Regions from separate parts of the Phreatobacter aquiterrae genome, predicted to be linked through region 1. Evidence: predicted binding sites of a transcription regulator. Region 1 holds the regulator's gene; each other region holds the start of a gene.
What was found. Region 1 encodes LexA, which represses DNA repair genes until DNA is damaged. Its sites were predicted from a motif close to TGTTCNNNNTGTGTTCNG; they were not measured.
Positions count from the first base shown of each region.

Region 2: a site for LexA is predicted at 2,562-2,579, ahead of ACJ4V0_RS13925 (ImuA family protein). Genes of this name have one in related genera too.
Region 3: a site for LexA is predicted at 2,506-2,523, ahead of dnaE (DNA polymerase III subunit alpha). Genes of this name have one in related genera too.

Region 1 covers NZ_JBJPHW010000013.1:88,012-93,632, forward strand. Annotated here, with positions in the region: gene ACJ4V0_RS18290 (ComEC/Rec2 family competence protein) at 1-1,922, shown strand, start outside; gene lexA (transcriptional repressor LexA) at 1,916-2,608, opposite strand; gene ACJ4V0_RS18300 (molybdopterin molybdotransferase MoeA) at 2,718-3,920, opposite strand; gene moaC (cyclic pyranopterin monophosphate synthase MoaC) at 3,924-4,409, opposite strand; gene ACJ4V0_RS18310 (DsbA family oxidoreductase) at 4,469-5,134, opposite strand; gene ACJ4V0_RS18315 (AMP-binding protein) at 5,163-5,621, opposite strand, start outside.
Region 2 covers NZ_JBJPHW010000008.1:159,106-164,726, forward strand. Annotated here, with positions in the region: gene ACJ4V0_RS13915 (error-prone DNA polymerase) at 1-279, opposite strand, end outside; gene ACJ4V0_RS13920 (Y-family DNA polymerase) at 287-1,828, opposite strand; gene ACJ4V0_RS13925 (ImuA family protein) at 1,737-2,558, opposite strand; gene ACJ4V0_RS13930 (usg protein) at 2,775-3,044, opposite strand; gene groES (co-chaperone GroES) at 3,308-3,622, shown strand; gene groL (chaperonin GroEL) at 3,681-5,309, shown strand; gene ACJ4V0_RS13945 (translocation/assembly module TamB domain-containing protein) at 5,391-5,621, opposite strand, start outside.
Region 3 covers NZ_JBJPHW010000012.1:67,379-72,999, reverse strand. Annotated here, with positions in the region: gene ACJ4V0_RS17515 (polysaccharide deacetylase family protein) at 1-380, shown strand, start outside; gene ACJ4V0_RS17510 (lipoprotein-releasing ABC transporter permease subunit) at 489-1,757, shown strand; gene ACJ4V0_RS17505 (ABC transporter ATP-binding protein) at 1,750-2,448, shown strand; gene dnaE (DNA polymerase III subunit alpha) at 2,759-5,621, shown strand, end outside.

The DNA of each region.
Region 1 (5,621 bases):
CGCTGCTCGGCGCCGACAGTGGCGTGGTGCAGGTGCAGGCTTGGGTGGAAGCGGTGGAGCGGCGCGAGAGCGGCGAACGGCTGACCCTTCGCGTGCGATCGATCTCGCCCTTCTCAGGGGATGCGCCGTTCCGCATCCGTGTCACGAGCCGCGCCGCGACGGGTGCCGTCGTCGGGCGGCCCGTGAGCCTCGCCGCGAGATTGCGCCCGCCAGCCGACCCGGTCGCGCCGGGGCTCTACGATTTCGGCCGCGACGCCTTCTTCACCGGTGTCGGCGCCAGCGGCTTCGTGATCGGCAGGGTGGGGGAGGGGCAGGCTGGCGATCCACCGATCGGGGTCCGGTTGCGCGCCGGGCTCGATCATATCCGCACCAGGATCAGCGAGCGCATCCGGGCGGCCATTCCGGGACCGTCCGGCGCCATCGCCGACGCCCTGGTCAGCGGCAAGCGCGACGGCATACCCGAGGGCCTCAACGAGGCCATGCGCGTCGCGGGCCTCTACCACATCCTGTCGATCTCCGGCTTTCATATGGCGCTGGTCGCCGCCCTCGTCTTCGCGGTCGTGCGCGGCGGCCTGACGCTGGTGCCCTCCCTCGCGCTGAAGCGCCACGTGAAGGCGTGGGCTGCTGTGGTAGCACTGGTGGTGTCGACCGGCTATCTCGTGATCTCCGGAGCCGAGGTCGCGACGCAGCGATCGTGGATCATGATCGCCGTCGTCCTGATCGGTGTCGCCCTGGACAGAGGGGCGCTGACGTTGCGCACGCTGGCAATCGCCGCTCTCGCCGTGCTGGCCATCGCGCCGGAGAGCCTTCTGGGACCGAGCTTCCAGATGTCGTTCGCGGCGACGCTGGCGCTGGTCTCTGGATACGTCACCCTGCGCCCCTGGGCCGAACGGCAGGCGTCAGACCCCGGGGGACTCGGCCGCACTCTTCTTCTGGTGACCAACGGCGTGATCGGGCTCGCCGCAAGCTCGTTTGTCGCATCCCTCGCCACCACGCCCTATGCCGCCTTCCACTTTAACACGGTCCATCTCTACGGCGTCGCAGGCAATCTGCTCGGCGCACCCATCGTCGAGTTCATCGTCATGCCGCTGGAGATCCTGGCGCTGCTGCTGTGGCCGTTCGGCTGGGACAAACCTGTCTGGGCGCTGGCCGGCCTCGGCATCGACCTTTTCGTGCGCGTCGCCGAATGGGTAGCGTCATGGCCGGGTGGCCGGATCATCGTCCCGTCCGCGCGGCCTGCGGGCCTTCTCGTCCTGTCCTTCGGAATGATCCTCGTCGCCGCCCTGTCGACGCCACTGCGGTGGACGGGCGTGCCGCTCGTGGTGCTCGGTCTTGCCCTGGCGCCCGGGGGTGATCGCGCCGCAATCATCATCGACGGGGAAGGATCGACGGTCGCCGCGCGGGGTCAGGACGGGACGCTGCGCGTCGTCTCGCCGCGCGGAAACCGCTTCGCGGTGCAGCGCTGGCTGCATGCGGAAGGTGACGCACGCAACGCGGCGGACGACACCGTCACGGCGGGTGTTACCTGCGATTCGCTCGGATGTGCCATGAGCCTGCCGGGCGGAGGCCGGATCGCCGTGCCACGCCATTCCGATGCGGTGGCGGACGATTGCCGCGAGGCCCGCATTGTCGTGACGCGCTATCCGGCGCCGCCGACATGCGCGGCCATGGTCGTGGATCTCAAAGCCCTGGCCTGGACGGGCGCTGTCCGCCTCTATCGCGATGGCGATCGCTGGCGGATCGAGGCCGCGCGGCCGGAAGGGGTCATGCGGCCCTGGTTCAGACCGCGGCCCGCCGTCGCAGCCGCCCCTGCGCTGCTGCGGATGCCGGACACCGCGCGCCAGACCCCGCAGTCGGACACAAACGACGCCGAGCCTGATACCGCGCCCCCGCACGAGGCCGATATAGAGCCGGCTCAGTAACGCCGAATCAATCCCACCAGCTTGCCCTGGATACGCACGCGGTCCGGACCGAGAACGCGGGTCTCGTAAGCCGGGTTGGCGGCCTCGAGCGCGATCGACGTGCCGCGCCGGCGCAGGCGTTTCAGGGTCGCTTCCTCGTCATCGATGAGTGCCACGACGATGTCCCCGGTCTCAGCGCTGTCGCCCTTCCGGATCAGCGCCAGATCACCTTCGAGAATGCCCGCCTCGATCATCGAATCACCCCTGACTTCAAGGGCATAGTGCTCGCCGCGCGTGAGCATCTCCGGAGGGATCGATACAGTCGACATGCGTGACTCGATGGCCTCACGCGGCACGCCGGCCGCGATCCGTCCCATCAGCGGCACGGCGACCGGCATCACGGTCTCGTCGTCGGAGGACGATGGCCGTGCCCGGCCGAGCGACCCTTCGATGACGCTGGGCGAGAACTTGCCACGCGCCGGGCCAGCCGACTGCTCCGGCTGCCGGATCACCTCAAGGGCGCGCGCCCTGTTTGGTAGCCGGCGAATGAAACCGCGCTCCTCAAGCGCGGTGATCAGCCGATGGATGCCGGACTTCGATCGCAGGTCCAGCGCTTCCTTCATCTCGTCGAAGGACGGCGGCACACCACTCTCCTGAAGGCGCTCCTGGATGAAGCGAAGGAGTTCGTGTTGCTTGCGCGTCAGCATCGGTTTCCGTCCTCGATTGTAACCGGTCCGACTCGACCGAACAGATCATGAACAATCACTATCTGTTCTTTATGTGTTCCGCAACTCTTGAGATTTCGTAAAGCGCCAATCAGCGATCGAGCCGCAGGATGCGGCACTTGTCGCCCGCCTGTGCCGCTGGCGCATGCGGTGCGCGCAGGATCAGCGCATCGGATTCGGCCAGCACACGGATCATGGATGAATCCTGGATCGCGGAGGGCGTGGCGATGAGCCGCCCCTGGTCATGGGTCAGGCGGGCGCGCAGATGGTCGGCGCGCAGGTCGTTGGCCGGGACATCGGCGCCGAGGATCGCCTCCTCGCCGGCTGCGGTGTCGTCAGGCTGCCCCCCGAGCCGGCGCAGCAGCGGCAGGAGAAAGAGCATGGCGCAGACGAAGGAGGCGACCGGATTGCCGGGCAGGCCGAGCAGCCTCATCGGGCCGAGATCGGCCATCAGCAGGGGTTTTCCGGGGCGCATGGCGATCTTCCAGAAGCCGAGTGCGGCCCCCTCGGCGGCAATCACTTCCCGCATCAGGTCGTATTCACCGACGGAAGCGCCGCCCGAGGTGACGAGGACGTCATGGCCGGTAAGACGCGCCTGGCGGACGCGGTCGAGCGTTGCGTCGAGCCGGTCCGGCGCTATGCCGAGATGCGTCGGCAGGCCGCCGGCCCGGTGGACGATCGCAGCAAGCGCCAGCGCATTGGACGACACGATCTGCCCGGGCGCGGGAGCCGTTCCAGGCTCGACCAGTTCGTCACCCGTCGACAGGATGGCGACGCGCGGCTTCCGGTGGACAGGCACCATCGCGTGGTTCATCGCCGCGGCAAGCGCCAGCCGGCGCGGGTTCATCGGCGTTCCCGCCGTCAGGCCGGTTTCGCCGGCGGCGAAATCGAGACCCCGGCGACGGATGAAACGCCCGGCATTTCCGGCGACCGGGATGGCGACGGTTTCGCCATCGCGTTCGGCGTCCTCCTGCATCACCACCATGTCGGCGCCGCCCGGTACCGGTGCGCCGGTGAAAATGCGCACAGCCGTTCCGGCCTCAACGGTTCCTGCGAACGCATGGCCGGCCGCGGCCTCGCCGATGACCGTGAGACGTCCGGGAAGGTCCGCCGCGCGCACCGCGTATCCGTCCATCGACGAGACGTCCTCCGGCGGCTGGCTGCGGGCTGCGACGAGATCGCGGGTCAGCACGCGACCATCGCATTCGGCGACCGGAATCCATTCCTCGGGCAGGGGGGCCGCGTCCTTCAGGACCCGCGCCAGCGCCTCCGCGACGGGAAGCAGTCCGGCCATGGCTCAGGCGGCCCGGTAGGTGCCGGAGGCGCCGCCGCTCTTCTCGACGACGTGGATCCCCTCGATCCTCATGCCGCGGTCGACGGCCTTCACCATGTCGTAGACCGTCAGGCAGGCGACAGAGACGGCGGTGAGGGCCTCCATCTCGACACCAGTCTGGCCGGAGACCTTGACCGTGGCGGTGACCCGGACACCCGGCAACGCCTCGTCCGGAACCACATCGACCGCCACCTTGGTGAGCAGCAGGGGGTGGCAGAGCGGGATGAGGTCATGCGTACGCTTCGCCGCCATGATTCCGGCGAGCCGTGCGGTACCGAGGACGTCGCCCTTCTTGGCGTCTCCGGCGCGCACCAGCGCCAGTGTTTCCGGTTTCATCACGACGCAGCCGGCCGCCACAGCGGTCCGGTCGGTGGCGGCTTTGGCCGAGACGTCGACCATGTTGGCCTGCCCGCTCGCGTCGAGGTGGGTGAGGTTCGATCCCTGTGCCATGGCAACGGCTTAGCGTCTCGGCGGCCCGGCCGCAACGCATCTGTGAGCCGCGGCGTTGCTCAACCGGCTGCAGCACCCGGGGCCATCTCGCCAGCGGCCTGCCGGATCGCCCCGGCAATCGTCTCCGGAGCTTCCGCGCCGGCGATTCCATAGCGCCCGGCGACGATGAAGAACGGCACGCCGGTGACGCCGATGCGCTGGGCCGAGGCGATTTCCCGCTGGGTGCGCTCGATGTCCGCGTCGGACGCGAAGAGTTCGGTCAGAAGGTCCCGGTCGAGGCCGCAACCCGCGCCAATGTCGATCAGGACCTGCTCGTCGGCGAGATTGCGGCCTTCGACGAAGAAGGCCGAGAACAGCGCCTCGACCACCCGGTCCTGGGTCTCGCCCGCCCGCGCCCAGAGGATGAGCCGGTGGGCGTTGAGCGTATTGGGGGCGACCGCGATGCCGTCGAAGTCGAAGGGAATGCCTTCCTCGGCCCCGATCCCGGTCAATCGCTGATGGATCTCGCGGATCCGCTGGGGATCGCCGAACTTCGCGAGCATGTACTCCCGGCGAGGCTTGCCCTCAGGCGGCAGCTCGGGCGCAAGCTGATAGGGGCGCCAGCGGATCTCGGTGGGAATGTCGGTGACCAGGGCCAGAGCCTTCTCGAGCCGGCGCTTGCCCACGTAGCACCAGGGGCAGACAACGTCCGACACGACGTCGAGGGTAAGGACATTGTCGGCCATGGCAGTCTCCACAAACGGGAGACCGAGCTTAGTAGCCTGCCGCCGCGCGCGCCACGCTCAGGAGTTGTGCCAGCGCCGAATGCGACTCGCTCAAGGGGTCGAGCAGCGGCGGCTCCTCCTTGGGGCGGGTATCCTCGAAGGGAAGCTGCCCGGCCTGCCGCGCGCCGCCGGGGATGCCGAGCGGCGTCAGGCCGCTGTCGACGAGGCGTCCGGCGAGACCGACGATGGCGCGGCCATCGCCGACAACGCCTGACACGCGATCGCCGAGAATCGGATCGGGACGGACGACCGGCGCGATCTCGCCGCCAGCCTCGGCGTAGGCCGCCCGCAAGCCTGCCTCCGGGAAGCGGCGTCCGCCGATCGAGACGATGCCGGGCTCCCGTGAGCCAATGGTCAGGGTCTTGCGCTGCTTGTCGGTGGCGGCCGGAAATCTCGTGTGCCGATAGCCCTCGGCATCGACGGACCAGTAGGGCGGTAGACCGTTCTC
Region 2 (5,621 bases), on a different contig from region 1:
TGCATGGGTGAAGCCGAAGGCCTCGGCCTGCGGGTTCTCGATCCAGACGAACTCGCCGGGCGATGATCCCTCGCGCACCTTGTCCGGCGGTATGAGGCCCTCCGTTCTGATCTCCTTGAGCACGGCATAGGCGCGCACCACGCCAGCCACCGTGTTGCGGTCGGCGATGCCGATGCCGGTGTGGCCGAGCAGCAGCGCGGTCAGCACCAGGTCGCGGGCATGGGACGCGCCGCGCAGGAAGGAGAAATTGGTGTGGGTGGCAAGCTCGGCATAGGCCATGGGCGCCTCACGCAAAGAGGCCATGGACGAACCAGCGGGGAGCCGCCGTCTCGGTGCCGTAGAGGCCCTGGCGGAACACCCAGAACCGCCGGCCGTCGCGATCCTCGAGACAGTAATAGTCACGGGTGAGCGCACCTTCCCCGTCGCGCCACCATTCGGCGGCAATGCGCTCGGGCCCTTCGGCGCGGGCGATCTGGTGGGTGGTGCGACGCCAGTGGAAGGTGGCCGGCGGCCCGTCCGGCACCTCGGCGAGGGTCTCGATCGGCTGTGGGGGGTCGAAGAGCTGCAGCGGCCGGGAAAGCGGCCGCGTGGCGCGCACGGCTGGCCAGGCCGGCCCGGTGCCGACGGCGATGGCGGGCAGCACCGTCTCGGCGCGTTCGGGGATGTGGGAGCGCCGGTCGATGATGCGCAGCACGCTGTCGCGGCCGAAGCGGGCAACGAGATGGTCGATGAGCGCCACCGTTCCCGTGTCGGCCTCGCCGCGCCCGTCGAGGCGGGCCTGGCGAGGGGCGAGGACTTCCGTGCGCAGCAGCGACAGGCGGATCAGATCGAAGCCGAAACCGGGATCGGAGGGGTCGTCGAGGAGGTGCATCTTTTCGGCGAAGAGCCGCATGAGGGCGGCATGGTCGCGCGACGGCTCGCCGGTCTCCACCGCAATGCGCCGGACGACGCCATCGGTGCGGAAGACACTCGCCTCGAACAGCCGCCCGCCCTCGCCGCGCTCCTCCAGCGTCGCGACCGCCTTGCCGAGGATGAGGCCGAGCGCGGCGAGGAGATCCTCACGCCGCGCCACCGGTTCGGCAAAGCGGCGCTCGACCATGCAGGCCGCCACCGCCCGGCGGGGCGTCAGGCGGGCGTCCTCCCAGCCGGTGAGACGACGCAGCCGCGTCGCCAGGGCCGCGCCGAAGCGGGCCACCAGAATCTCGCTCGGCCGGGCGGCAAGGTCGCCGATGGTTTTCAGCCCGGCGCGGGTGAGCGCCAGCACGATGGCCGGATCGCCGCCGAGCGCCGCGACGGGCAGGGGCGCGACGGCCTGCGCCTCGCCGCCCGGCGGGACGATGGCGCGGGCGCCGTGGCGGGCGAGGGCGGAGGCCGCCTCGGGCGTTCCGGCGATGGTCGCCCGCGCCGTCAGGCCGGCGCTGGCGAGGCGGCGCAGGAGATCCTCGCGCAGCAGGGCCTCGCCGCCGAAGAGATGGGCGCAGCCGGTAATGTCGAGGATGAACCCCTCGGGGGGCTCCAGGGCGACGAGCGGCGTGTAGCGGTCGGCCGCGTCCGCCAGCCGTTCGAGAAACCGCCGGTCTGCCGCGGCATCGTGCTCCAGAGCCGTGATGTCCGGTACGCAGGCGCGGGCATCGGCGAGCTTCTGGCCGGGGTGGAGGCCGAGGCTACGGGCGCGTGCGTCGACCGCTGCGATGCGCAGGGCGCCCGCCACCTTCTCCGTGAGCACGAGCGGGACGTCATCCGGCACGCCGGAAGGGCAGGGGCGGCTGGACGGGCCATGGGAGGGCTTCTGTAGCCGGCGCAACCGCTCGGTCGGCAGGAAGGGCATCCAGACGGCCAGGTAGCGCCGTCCGTTCGCGGAAGCGACGGTGTTCACGATCCCACTCCATGGGCCAGTCGCGGGGAGGAATGCCGGCCCTGTGGCGCAGCAGGGTGACGGAAAAGGCGGGAAGTCCGGGCAGGCCGGCTTGCTTGTCCTGCGAAAGGGCGGCGCGGACCTGCCAGCGCGAGGTGGCGGCGGAGGCGGCCGGCACCGCATCGGCCCGTGTCACGAGCACGGTGACGCCGCTGGCCGCCGCCGCGAGCGACAGGCGCCGGCTTGCGGTCAGGTCGAGGACCTTCGGCGCCCCCCAGATCTCGGCGAGGACGGTGCCGACGGTCGCGCACTGGGCCGCCTCGTGGGCTGCCTTCAGCACGTCCTCCGCAGTGCGCGCCCGCACCAGCACCAGACGGCCAGGATCGAGCCCGAGGGCGGCGATGCCATGGCCATAGGGCCGCCCGAACTCCTGATCGAACATCCGCTGGCGCACCCACACCACCGGCGCCGACGGAGTGGCGCAAATGGCGAGCGCCAGGGCGAAGCCGGTGGCGGCAGGGCCATGGGCGGGGCTCGCGGCAAAGATCTCATGCAGGCTGGCGCGGCTGAGCCCGCCGCCGAGCGCGCCATCCAACTCCGGCAGGCCGAGGGAAAAATGCGGCAGCGCCGAGGGCATGACCCCCCGCTCCATACGCGCAAGGGTCCCCTTCAGCGCCGCGAGAGTGTCGCGTCGCATGGTCATGTATGTTCCTGTTATGTTCTTATCAAAGGATGAGCAGCCACGCGAGTCAAGGCGCCCCGACTCAACCGTGCGGCGAACCCATGGGCAGAGGCCAGGGAAACGGCAGGATTCCGGCCCGGAATCCTGTCGGCTGCGCGATATCGCGCGCCGCCCGCATATTCGCGGGCTTCCGTCGGCCGACGCAGGCAAGACGCAGACGGCAGATGTTCTCGCGCTTCAGTGCAGGCGGAACTCGGCCCCCACCGCCCGCATCTCGGTCGGCCCGATCAGGTCCTTGTGCGCCACCGTGACCCGGTAAAGCTTGCCCTCCAGCTTTGCCTGCCAGAAGGCGAGGAAGCGCTTCAACTCGGGAAAGCGGGGGGCGAGATCATAGGCCTGCCAGACATATTCCTGGAGGATGGCGGGGTGGTCGGGCAGACGGTAGAGAATGCCTGCCGTGGTCAGCCCGTAGCCCTCCATCTGGCGGGCGAAATCTGCCGATGCCATGCGTGAACCTCCTTTGCCGGATGACACAAGCAATCGCAGCGCAACATCAGCGTCGATGCAAGCCAAAAGTTCCATTTCATTATTGAAATCAGCTTGTTAGCACTCGATAGAAAAAAGTGCTGACAGGGTCTTGCGAGCCCAAAAAAGGCTTCCTAACTCATCGCCCGGACGGGACGCCGTAGGCGCCCGGCGATGCGCTCGCCACGGCCCTCGCAGCGGGTCCCGGCCACATCAATCGCGATGATCCATATCTGGAGGAACTCATGAAGTTTCGGCCACTGCATGACCGTGTCGTCGTCAGGCGCATTGACGCCGAGGAGAAGACCCGGGGAGGCATCATCATCCCCGATACCGCCAAGGAGAAGCCGCAGGAAGGCGAGGTGATCGCCGTCGGTCCGGGCGGGCGCAACGAGCGCGGCGAGCTCGTCCCGCTGGACGTGAGGGCCGGCGACACCGTGCTCTTCGGCAAGTGGTCGGGCACCGAGGTGAAGATCGACGGTGTCGACTACCTGATCATGAAGGAGAGCGACATCATGGGCATCGTCGAGACCTCGGCGAGCCTGAAGAAGGCCGCCTGAGCGGGGCCTTTCCGACGTCCAACATCCCTCAACATCTCAATCCAAGGAGTGAGGAACCATGGCTGCGAAAGACGTGAAGTTTTCGCAGGACGCGCGCGAGAAGATGATCCGCGGCGTCGACATACTGGCCAATGCCGTGAAGGTGACGCTGGGCCCGAAGGGCCGCAACGTCGTGATCGAGAAGAGCTTCGGTGCCCCGCGCATCACCAAGGACGGCGTCACCGTCGCCAAGGAGATCGAGCTCTCCGACAAGTTCGAGAACATGGGCGCCCAGATGGTCCGCGAGGTGGCGTCCAAGCAGAACGATGCCGCCGGTGACGGCACGACCACAGCGACCGTGCTCGCCCAGGCCATCGTCCGCGAGGGCGCCAAGTCGGTGGCCGCCGGCATGAACCCGATGGACCTGAAGCGCGGCATCGATCTGGCCGTTGATACGGTCACCAAGGAGCTTGAGAAGAACTCCCGCAAGGTCACGAAGTCCGACGAGGTCGCCCAGGTCGGCACGATTTCCGCCAATGGCGATGCCTCCATCGGCCGGATGATCGCCGAGGCGATGCAGAAGGTCGGCAACGAGGGCGTCATCACGGTCGAGGAGGCCAAGAGCCTCGAGACCGAGCTCGACGTGGTCGAGGGCATGCAGTTCGACCGCGGCTACCTGTCGCCCTACTTCATCACCAACGCCGACAAGATGGTGGCCGAGCTGGAGGACCCCTACGTCCTCATCCACGAGAAGAAGCTGACCGGCCTGCAGGCCATGCTGCCGGTGCTGGAAGCCGTGGTGCAGACCGGCAAGCCGCTGCTGATTGTCGCGGAGGATGTCGAGGGCGAGGCGCTTGCCACCCTGGTCGTCAACAAGCTGCGCGGCGGCCTGAAGATCGCGGCTGTGAAGGCGCCGGGCTTCGGCGACCGGCGCAAGGCCATGCTCGAGGACATCGCCATCCTCACCGGCGGCACGGCGATCTCGGAAGACCTCGGCATCAAGCTGGAGAACGTCACGCTCAACATGCTCGGCCGGGCGAAGAAGATCCGTATCGAGAAGGAGGCCACCACCATCGTCGACGGCGCCGGCTCGAAGAAGGACATCGAGGCCCGCGTGGCGCAGATCAGAGCGCAGATCGAGGAGACCACCTCCGACTACGACCGTGAGAAGCTGCAGGAGCGCCTCGCCAAGCTCGCCGGCGGCGTGGCGGTCATTCGCGTCGGAGGCGCAACGGAAGTCGAGGTGAAGGAGAAGAAGGACCGCGTTGACGACGCCCTCAACGCCACCCGCGCGGCGGTGCTGGAAGGCATCCTGCCCGGCGGCGGCGTCGCGCTTCTCCGGGCCGCCAAGGTGCTGGAGGGGCTGAAGGGCGCCAATGACGACCAGCGCACCGGCGTGGACATCGTCCGCAAGGCGCTGGAGGCTCCGATCCGCCAGATCGCCGAGAACGCCGGCGTCGAGGGCTCGATCGTTGTCGGCAAGGTCACCGACAAGGGTGACTACGCCTATGGCTACGATGCCCAGGGCGACGCCTATGGCGACATGTTCAAGCTCGGCATCATCGACCCGACCAAGGTCGTGCGCACGGCGATCCAGGATGCGGCTTCCGTTGCCGGCCTGCTGATCACCACGGAGGCCATGGTCGCCGAAAAGCCGAAGAAGGAAGCGGCGGCCCCGGCCATGCCGGGCGGCGGCATGGACTTCTGACGAAGGCCATCGTCGCGACGTCTGAGACAGTCGAGCCGGAAACAAGGGGGCGGCGCGGGAGACCGCGACGCCCTTTCCGCATCAGTACTCGATCTCGGCGCCGATGCCGGCGGCGGCGCGGCCGTCGGCGCCGATCTCAGTCTGGATGCGGATGCGGCGGGTCAGGTCGATGTCGACACCGACCGCGCTGTTCTCCGGCTTGGCGCCCGTGCGAACCCCGATCCGCACGCGATCATTGATGGCCCGCGAGACGCCGACGGCCGGACCCGTGGCGCCCGTCGTCACGTCGAGATTGTCGACGCCGAGCGCCCT
Region 3 (5,621 bases), on a different contig from region 1:
CGCTCGTCACTTTCGGCGCCCATACCGTCGACCACCTGATGCTGGCGAAGTTCGCCGAGGAAAAAGTGCGGGAGGAGATGATCGAATCGCGCCGGCGCATCGAGGCCGAGCTCGGCCGTCCCGTGCTGCATTTCGCCTATCCGGTCGGCGATCCGACATCGGCCGGACCGCGCGAATTTGCGATCGCCCGCGAACTCGGCTTCAGGACGGCGGTGACGACGCGTCCCGGCGTGCTCTTTCCCGAACACCGGGACCATCTGACGGCCCTGCCGCGCGTCTCGCTGAACGGCCATTTCCAGTCGTTGCGCTATCTCGACGTGCTGCTGTCGGGCGCGCCCTTCGCCTTTTTCAACAGGTTTCGCCGCGTCAACGCGGCCTGAAGCCGGCCGTCCCGGAAATTCTGCCGCGCCCCCGTCGCGAGAAGGCCTGAATCAGATAGTTTGTGCATGACGGTCCGCGCCCTGCGGTTCGCCACACATGATCGGCCGATGTCAGAAGCCACCGGAACACGTCCCTTTTCAGCTTTCGAATGGATGCTCTCGCTGCGCTACCTCCGGGCGCGGCGCAAGGAGGGATTCATCTCGGTCATCGCCGGGTTCTCCTTCGTCGGCATCATGCTGGGCGTCGCCACGCTCATCATCGTCATGGCCGTGATGAACGGCTTCCGGAAGGAGCTGCTCGGCAAGATCCTCGGCGTGCAGGGCCACATGGTGCTGCAGCCGATCGACACGCCGCTGACCGACTATGCCGAGGCCGCCCAGCGACTGATGCGGGTGCCGGGCATCAGGCTCGCCGCCCCGGTGATCGAGGGCCAGGCGCTGGCCTCCTCGCCGTTCAACGCCGGCGGCACCATCGTGCGCGGCATGTTCGCCGCCGATCTCAAGCGCCTGCCGCTGATCTCGGCCAACATCAAGCAGGGCGGGCTCGACGATTTCGACACCACCGAGGGCGTGATGGTGGGCCAGAGGCTCGCCAATCAGCTCTCCCTCAGGCTCGGCGACATGCTGACGCTGCTGACGCCGCGCGGCAACGTGACGGCGCTGGGCACGACGCCGCGGATCAAGGCCTATCCGATCGTGGCGATCTTCGAGGTCGGCATGACCGAATACGATTCGGCCTTCGTCTTCATGCCGTTCCGGGAGGCCCAGGGCTTCTTCAACCGCGAGGGCGATGCCTCCTCCATCGAGGTCTATACCGACAACGCCGACCGCATCGACCATTACCGGCGCGTTGTCTCGGAAACGGTCGAGCGGCCGGTGTTCATCGTCGACTGGCGACAGCGCAACGCCACCTTCTTCTCGGCGCTGCAGGTCGAGCGCAACGTCATGTTCATGATCCTGACGCTGATCGTCTTCGTCGCGGCGCTCAACATCATCTCCGGCCTCATCATGCTGGTGAAGGACAAGGGGAGGGACATCGCGATCCTGAGGACCATGGGGGCGACGCGCGGCGCGGTGATGCGCATCTTCCTGATCACCGGCGCGTCCATCGGCGTTGTCGGCACGCTCGCCGGCTTCGTCCTCGGCGTCGTCGTCTGCCTCAATATCGAGAAGATCCAGGAGTTCGTCTCCTGGGCGACCGGCACGACGCTGTGGGACCCGACCGTGCGCTTCCTGACCCAGATCCCGGCCGACATGTCGACCGGCGAGACGCTGACCGTGCTGGTCATGGCGCTGGTCCTGTCGCTGCTCGCCACGCTCTACCCGTCCTGGCGGGCCGCCAAGCTCGATCCGGTCGAGGCGCTGCGCTATGAGTGAGACCGTGAGGGAAGAGGCGCCGGTCCTCTGGCTGCAGAAGGTCGAGCGCCGCTACAGCGAGGCGGGCGCGCCGCTGGAAATCCTGAAGGGCGCCGATTTCGCCATCTGGCCCGGCGAGACCGTGGCGCTGATCGCACCGTCGGGCACCGGCAAATCGACGCTGCTGCATCTGGCCGGACTGCTGGAGGCTCCCGACGGGGGTGAGGTCTTTATCAACGGGCAGGCGACCTCGTCGCTGTCGGACAAGGAGCGGACGCGGATCCGCCGCCTGGAGATCGGCTTCGTCTACCAGTTCCATCACCTGCTGCCGGAGTTCTCGGCTCTGGAGAACGTCATCCTGCCGCAGATGATCCGGGGCCTCTCCTACAAGGAGGCGAAGAACCGGGCGAGCGAGCTCCTGACCTATCTTGGTCTGGGAGAGCGGCAGACGCACCGGCCGGCCGAACTCTCGGGCGGCGAGCAGCAGCGGGTGGCGATCGCGCGGGCCGTGGCCAACGCACCGCGCATCCTGCTCGCCGACGAGCCGACCGGCAATCTCGATCCGAAGACGGCCAGTCACGTGTTTTCCGCCCTGGGCCAATTGGTGAGCGCCTCGCGCCTCGCCGCGGTCGTCGCGACCCACAACATGGACCTCGCCGCCCGGATGGACCGGCGGGTGACCATCCGCGACGGGCTGGTGGTCGAGCTGTGACAATCTTTACACTTCGGTAACGGCAAGTGTTCGCGTTGCGTTCTCGTCTCTTGCAATGAGAACAAAAAAGGAACATAGTGCCTCCACGCTCGAAAACGGGAGGACACCATGATCCGCAGTTTCATCGAAGACGCAGCCGCCCTTGTCGCCCTCGGCCTGTTCACCGGCATGCTCACCGTGTGGGCGCAGGCGCTTCAGGGGTAAGAGCCAGGGTGTGGAGAACGGTGAGGGCCGCGGCGCGGCCCTTGCAGCAGTAGCGGGGCAGGGCTCAAGGTCGATCCGGCCCGACTCGCGGCGAGCGGCCTTGTCGATGAAGGGAGAGACGGTGGCGGGTCAGGCGTTCGTGCACCTCAGGGTCCATTCCTCCTTCTCGCTGCTGGAAGGGGCGCTGACGATCGGCAAGCTCGCCAAGCTCGCCGGCCACGACCGGATGCCGGCCGTGGCGGTGACCGATACCAACAATCTCTTCGGCGCCCTCGAATTCTCCGACAAGTTGAGCAAGGAAGGCATCCAGCCCATCGTCGGGCTCACCCTCGGGGTGGATTTCGGCGATCGGGCCGTGGACCCCCGGCGCCCCAACCCCGTCGCCGGCAAGCCGCGCATCGCGCTGCTGGCGGCGACAGAGGAGGGCTATCGCAACCTGATGGCGCTCTCCTCGCGGGCCTTCATGGAGAGCCCCGACACGGCCGACGCCAGCGTGCCCTTTGCGGTGGTCGAGGCGCATGCGGCCGGCTTGATCACGCTGACCGGCGGTCCCGGCGGTCCCGTCGACCAGGCCTTCCACGACAATCAGGCGGATCTGGCGCGGGCGCGGCTGTCCCGGCTCGCCGCCCTGTTCGGCGACCGACTCTATGTCGAACTGCAGCGGCACGGTCTCGACGCGGAGCGCGCGGTCGAGCCGGACCTCATTCAGGAAGCCTATGCGCGGGGCCTGCCGCTGGTCGCCACCAACCAGTGCTTTTTCGCCTCGCTCGGCGACTACGAGAGCCACGACGCGCTGATCTCCATCGCCGAAGGGCGGGTGCTCGCCGATCCGGAGCGGCGGCAGCTGACGCCGGAGCACCGGTTCAAGACGCAGGCCGAGATGATCGCCCTCTTCGCCGACCTGCCGGAGGTGGTGGCCTCGACGGTGGAGATCGCCCGCCGCTGCCACTACCGCCCGCGCACCCGCAAGCCGATCCTGCCGAGCTTCACCGCCGAGGCGGGCGGCGAGGTGCTGGACGAGGCCGCCGAACTCGCCCGGCAGGCGCGCGAGGGGCTCGACCGGCGTCTTGCCGCCCATGGTCCGGCGCCGGGCCTGACCGAGAAGGACTATCGCGACCGCCTCGACTTCGAGCTGTCGATCATCGCCGGCATGAAGTTCCCCGGCTATTTCCTCATCGTCTCCGACTTCATCAAGTGGGCCAAGGCGCAGAACATCCCGGTCGGACCCGGCCGCGGCTCGGGCGCCGGCTCGCTGGTTGCCTATGCGCTGACCGTCACTGACCTCGACCCGCTGCGGTTCGCGCTGCTGTTCGAGCGCTTCCTCAACCCCGAGCGCGTGTCGATGCCGGACTTCGACATCGACTTCTGCCAGGATCGCCGCGATGAGGTGATCCGCTACGTGCAGGAGCGCTACGGCCGCGCCCAGGTGGCGCAGATCATCACCTTCGGCACGCTGCAGGCGCGCGGCGTGCTGCGCGACGTCGGCCGCGTGCTGGAGCTGCCCTACGGCCAGGTCGACAAGCTGTGCAAGCTGGTGCCGCAGAACCCGGCGGCGCCGATCAGCCTCGACAAGGCGATCGAGGGCGAGCCGAAGCTGCAGGCGGCGCGCGAGGAGGACCCGGTCGTCGCCCGCCTTTTCGACATTTCCGTGAAGCTGGAGGGCCTCAACCGTCACGCCTCCACCCACGCCGCCGGCCTCGTCATCGGCGACCGGCCGCTGGTCGAACTGGTGCCGCTTTATCGCGATCCGAAGACCGACATGCCGGTCACCCAGTTCAACATGAAGTGGGTCGAGCAGGCGGGCCTCGTGAAGTTCGACTTCCTCGGCCTGAAGACGCTGACCGTGCTTCAGAAGGCGGTGGATCTGATCCGCCGGCGCGGCATCGCCATCGACCTCGCGGCGATCCCGCTGGATGACGCGAAGACCTACGACATGCTGGCCCGCGGCGAGACGGTCGGGGTGTTCCAGGTGGAAAGCGCCGGCATGCGCAAGGCACTGGTCGAGATGAAGGCGAGCCGCTTCGAGGACATCATCGCCCTCGTCGCGCTCTACCGGCCCGGGCCCATGGCCAATATCCCGGTCTATTGCGCCCGCAAGCACGGGCTGGAGAAGGCCGAATATCCCCATCCGCTGCTGGAGCAGGTGCTGTCCGAGACTCACGGCATCATCGTCTATCAGGAACAGGTGATGCAGGCCGCGCAGATCCTGTCGGGCTATTCGCTGGGCGAGGCGGACCTTTTGCGCCGCGCCATGGGCAAGAAGATCAAGGCGGAGATGGACAAGCAGCGCGAGCGCTTCGTCTCCGGCTGTCTCAAGAACGGCATCACCCAGAGCAAGGCCGACGAGATCTTCGACCTGCTCGCCAAGTTCGCCGACTACGGCTTCAACAAGAGCCACGCCGCCGCCTATGCGCTGGTCTCCTATCATACGGCCTATCTGAAGGCGAATTTCCCCGTCGAGTTCATGGCGGCCTCCATGACGCTGGACCTGTCCAACACCGACAAGCTGTCCGAGTTCCGCCGCGAGGCGGTGCGCCTCGGCATTCCCGTCGATGCGCCGAGCATCAACCGTTCCGGCGTGCATTTCGACGTCGCAGAGGGGCGCATCCTCTATGCGCTGGCGGCGGTGAAGGGCGTCGGCGCGCAGGCGGTGGAGGCCGTCGTGGAGGCGCGTGGCGACAGGCCGTTCCGCGACCTCGGTGATTTCGCCCAGCGCATCAATCCGCGCATGCTCAACCGCAAGACGCTGGAGAATCTCGCCTCCGCCGGCGCCTTCGACGATCTCGAGCCGAACCGGGCGGCGGCCTCGGCCGCCATCGACCAGGTGCTGGCCGAGGCGCAGCGCCAGGCCGAGGGCAGGGCGCTCGGGCAGGACGAACTGTTCGGCGGCTCCGGCGCGCCGCTCATCCGGGTGCCGAAGGTCGAGCCCTGGCTGCCGGCGCAGAAGCTCGACGAGGAATACAAGGCCA